Regions from separate parts of the Streptomyces sp. NPDC059900 genome, predicted to be linked through region 1. Evidence: riboswitches for the same ligand, from Rfam matches in the RefSeq annotation. Region 1 holds a riboswitch; the other holds the start of a gene.

Region 1 (2,193 bases):
CCCGGCGGGTCCGGGGAGTCGGACGAGCCGAGCACGTCGCCGAGCGAGTCGGCCGACTCCTCGGAAAGCGCCGAGCCTTCGGACAAGTCGTCGGACAAGGACTCCGGTGAATCCGGCTCCGGCTCCGACTCCCGCGCCGACGACGAGGCGCGAGACAAGAATCACGACGAGCCGGGCGAGTCGGGCAAGTCGGATGACTCGGCCAAGTCCGGCCGTGACGATGCCACTTCGCCCGCCGCCACCCCCTCGGCCGGTGACGGCGAAGGCCGCCACCGCGGCGGCAGCGCGGACGACGAGGCCGCGGAGGACTCCTCCCGCGAGGGTTCGGGCCGGCACGCCTCCCGTGGCGACGAGCGCCAGCAGGACGGCTCCGACGGGACGTACACGGTCCGCTCCGGAGACAGCCTCTCGGTCATCGCCGACGACCTCGACGTGCGGGGCGGGTGGACCGAGCTGTACGCCGAGAACGAGGAGTCTGTCGGCTCCGACCCCGACCTCATCCTTCCCGGTCAGAGCCTCGATTTGGGCGAAAAGTAGGGGTAGTTGGCGAGTCGCTTTGCGCCTGATGTCCAGATTGGCGCAAGTGAGACATGGGTCTCAAAGGCCCTGATCGTCTTTGGAATTCGGCCGGGAGCATGCCTACGGTCGTGACCGCTCGCCACAGCGGGCCCCGCCGGTCGGTACGCCGAGTCCTGCCAACGGCCGTTCGGGAACAGTCGTCGCGCAAGCGCCGTAGGCAGGAGCGGGGGACCCAAGGTTTCCGCCCGGACCGGCCGTTGAACGGCCTCGTGAGAGCGAGGCGGGGAGACGGACGGAAACGGCTAGGGGTTAAGCCGCGCTCACAGAAGCGCGGCCGGGCAACTTCATCGGCCCGAACCCGACAGCTCACCTCGCAGGCGTCGGTGAGGGGATCACTCATGCTGTTTTCCAGCAAGGGCAAGCACCGCCGCCCGTCCAAGGCCACCCGTGTCGCCACGCTCGCCGGCGTCACCGGTGTCGCGGTCGCAGCCCCGCTGATGGCGGCCGGCCAGGCATCCGCCGCGACGAACTCCGAGTGGGACGCCGTCGCGCAGTGCGAGTCCGGCGGCAACTGGTCGATCAACACCGGTAACGGCTACACCGGCGGCCTGCAGTTCTCGTCGTCCACCTGGGCGGCGTACGGCGGCACGAAGTACGCGCCCAGCGCGGACAAGGCCTCCAAGGCCCAGCAGATAGAGATCGGCGAGAAGGTTCTCGCGGGTCAGGGCAAGGGTGCCTGGCCGAGCTGCGGCGTCGGCCTCTCGGGCGCCTCCAACGAGGGTGGCGGTGCGCAGGAGAGCGCCCCGCAGCAGACCCAGGAGCAGCCCAAGAGCCAGCCCACGCCGCAGACCGAGCAGCCGCAGCAGAAGGCCGCTCCCAAGGCCGAGGCGCCCAAGACCGAGTCCAAGAAGACCGTCGAGACCCCGACCGGCAAGAAGGTCAAGAAGGGCGACGGCGAGTACAAGGTCGAGAAGGGTGACACCCTCTCCAAGATCGCCGAGGCGAAGAACGTCAAGGGCGGCTGGCACAAGGTGTACAAGCTCAACGGCGACATCATCGACAACGCCGACATGATCTACCCCGGTCAGCAGCTCCACCTCAGCTAAGCGGTAGCTGCTGCCCGCCCCCGTCCCCACGGGTCCACCCCGCCCCCGGTGCGCGTATCCCCCGTACGCACCGGGGGCGGGGTATGTTTGTTCCGTTCGTAAACATTTTGCTCTCGGTTTGTCCACAGGACGGTCGGTCGGCTGGCTGTTGTCCGGGAGCCGGTTAGGCTCGTGTCCGCGGGGCCGACGCCCCGCGTACTCGCGTCACATCCCAGAAGGAGATGCTCGTGCCGTCCATCGACGTCGTCGTAGCCCGGGAAATCCTGGACTCCCGAGGCAACCCCACGGTCGAGGTCGAGGTCGGCCTCGACGACGGCAGCACGGGTCGTGCCGCCGTTCCGTCCGGTGCGTCCACCGGTGCTTTCGAGGCCATCGAACTCCGTGACGGTGACCCCAACCGTTACCAGGGCAAGGGCGTCGAGAAGGCCGTCCTCGCCGTCATCGAGCAGATCGGCCCGGAGCTCGTCGGGTACGACGCCACCGAGCAGCGCCTGATCGACCAGGCGATGTTCGACCTCGACGCCACCGACAACAAGGGCTCGCTCGGCGCCAACGCCATCCTCGGCGT
Region 2 (2,193 bases), on a different contig from region 1:
TCGTCGCGTAAGCGCCGTCCGTGCCGCCGGAGCCCGTGCCGGAGCCGGAGCCGGTGTCGGAACCGGAGCCCGAGTCGGGGGTCTCCTTGTTCTTCTCGCGCTCCTTGGCGGCGGCCTCTTCAGCCGCCTTGCGCTTGGCCTCCGCCTCGGCCTCCTGCTTGCGGGCCAGCTCGGCGGCCTTGCGCTTGGCCGCCTCTTCCTTCTTCTTCTCGATCGCCGCGAGCCGCGCCTTCTCCTCGGCCGTCAGCTCCGAGAGCAGCGTGCGCGCCTTGCCCAGCTTCTCCTGGACGTCCTGCTTGCTCGTCTTGAGGTCGTCCCGCGAGTCGCTCAGCGTCTGAAGGCTCTTGGCGGCCTTCGTGCGCTGCTTCGTCGCGGCGGCCTGCTTCGTCTGGTAGTCGTCGACCGCCTTCTTCTGGCGCGCGGTCAGCCGGTCCGACAGATGGTTCTGGTCGAAGTACCCCTGCGGGTCGTCGGCCAGCATCATCGTGGCGGTCTCGGAGACGGCGCCGGTGCGGTACTGCGCAGCGGCGAACGAGCCCAGCTCCTGGCGGGCCTCGTTCAGCTTGTCGGTGCGCTCGGCCACGTCGTCGAGCAGGGTGTCGACCTTCTTGCGCTGCTTGTCGGTGCGCTCCTTGGCCGAGTTGTACTTCTGTGTGGCCACGCCCGCCTGGTGGTAGAGGTCGTCCACCTTCTTCTGGACCTCTTCGAGGCTGGGCTTCTGCGGTGCGGACGGTGCCGCCTGCGCGCTCTGTGACAGCAGGGCCACGGAGGTGAGGGCCGCCGTCGTGATGCCGAGGGCGGGAGTGGCGCGTAGGGCGGCAATGCGGGTCCGCGGCTTGCGGTGCGACGCCAAGGGAGGCGACTCCTTCCGTAGACCGCCTACCGGGTTAGCTGTCGGGTTCGGGCGGGTGGTTCCGGAAGGTTGCCCTACAGTCCCGTACTGCGTACGGGACCGATTCACCCCAAGTTCATCGTGGGTCCCCGGCTCCGAGGAGATCGAACTCGGCGGAGGCCACACGTTACCGGCGGGGTTCGCCGGTGGGAGTACGAGCAGCCCGCGCAGCACGCTAGCCAACTCGTGTGGTCCGTGTGAAGGTTGATGTTCGATATGCCCGATACATTTTCGTTACTTTACGAAGCTCTTGACGCGGGCACGTCGCGCCTAAGCGGAGAGTAATCGTCCGCGGGCAGGGCGTAGGCTGAGTGACGTGGCCGGAACCCGGGGCGGGTTGTCAGTGGGGCCGCCTAGACTCGGGAGGCGATGAGCAGCCTCTTTGATGACAGCTTCCTGGCGGACCTCAAGCCCTCGCGGGCTTCGGAGGAAGAGCCCCCGCCACCGCCCGAGGACAGCGCTCCGGAATCCATTCCGGATGATCTGTTCGACGGGAAGTTCGACGCGCCCGCACCGCGCGACGCGCACTACCGCGGCGGCGCCCCGCGCCCCGTGATCGACCCGGCGGCCCTCCTCGACGGTCTCAACGAGAACCAGCGCGCGGCCGTCGTGCACGCGGACTCCCCGCTGCTCATCGTCGCGGGCGCGGGCTCCGGCAAGACCCGGGTCCTCACGCACCGCATCGCGCACCTCCTGGCCGAGCGGCACGTGCACCCGGGCCAGATCCTGGCGATCACGTTCACGAACAAGGCCGCCGGCGAGATGAAGGAGCGCGTCGAGCAGCTCGTCGGCCCGCGGGCCAACGCGATGTGGGTGTCGACCTTCCACAGCGCGTGCGTCCGCATCCTGCGCCGCGAGTCGAAGAAGCTCGGCTTCACGTCCTCCTTCTCGATCTACGACGCCGCGGACTCCAAGCGCCTGATGGCACTGGTCTGCCGTGACCTGGACATCGACCCGAAGAAGTTCCCGCCGAAGTCCTTCAGCGCCAAGATCTCGAACTTGAAGAACGAGCTGATCGACGAGGAGACCTTCGCAGGTCAGGCCGCCGACGGCTTCGAGAAGACGCTTGCCCAGGCATACGCGATGTACCAGTCGCGGCTGCGCGAGGCGAACGCCCTCGACTTCGACGACCTGATCATGACGACGGTCCACATGTTCCGCGCGTTCCCGGACGTCGCCGAGCACTACCGCCGCCGCTTCCGGCACGTGATGGTCGACGAGTACCAGGACACCAACCACGCCCAGTACGCCCTGGTGCGAGAGTTGGTCGGTCCTTCCGGGGGAGAGGGGGACGACCCGGC

Evidence for each region. Region 1 has a riboswitch for cyclic di-AMP ahead of ACQKIP_RS25825 (transglycosylase family protein). Riboswitches for the same ligand answer to the same signal wherever they lie in the genome.
Region 2: another riboswitch for cyclic di-AMP. It lies ahead of ACQKIP_RS18285 (NlpC/P60 family protein); the one in region 1 lies ahead of ACQKIP_RS25825 (transglycosylase family protein).

Annotation. Positions count from the first base shown of each region.
Region 1 is NZ_JBNNJZ010000228.1:830-3,022, forward strand. Features, by position in the region: gene ACQKIP_RS25820 (transglycosylase family protein) at 1-537, shown strand, start outside; cyclic di-AMP (ydaO/yuaA leader) riboswitch at 719-914, shown strand; gene ACQKIP_RS25825 (transglycosylase family protein) at 918-1,625, shown strand; gene eno (phosphopyruvate hydratase) at 1,853-2,193, shown strand, end outside.
Region 2 is NZ_JBNNJZ010000119.1:373-2,565, forward strand. Features, by position in the region: partial or broken gene ACQKIP_RS18285 (NlpC/P60 family protein) at 1-853, opposite strand, end outside; cyclic di-AMP (ydaO/yuaA leader) riboswitch at 862-1,018, opposite strand; gene pcrA (DNA helicase PcrA) at 1,262-2,193, shown strand, end outside.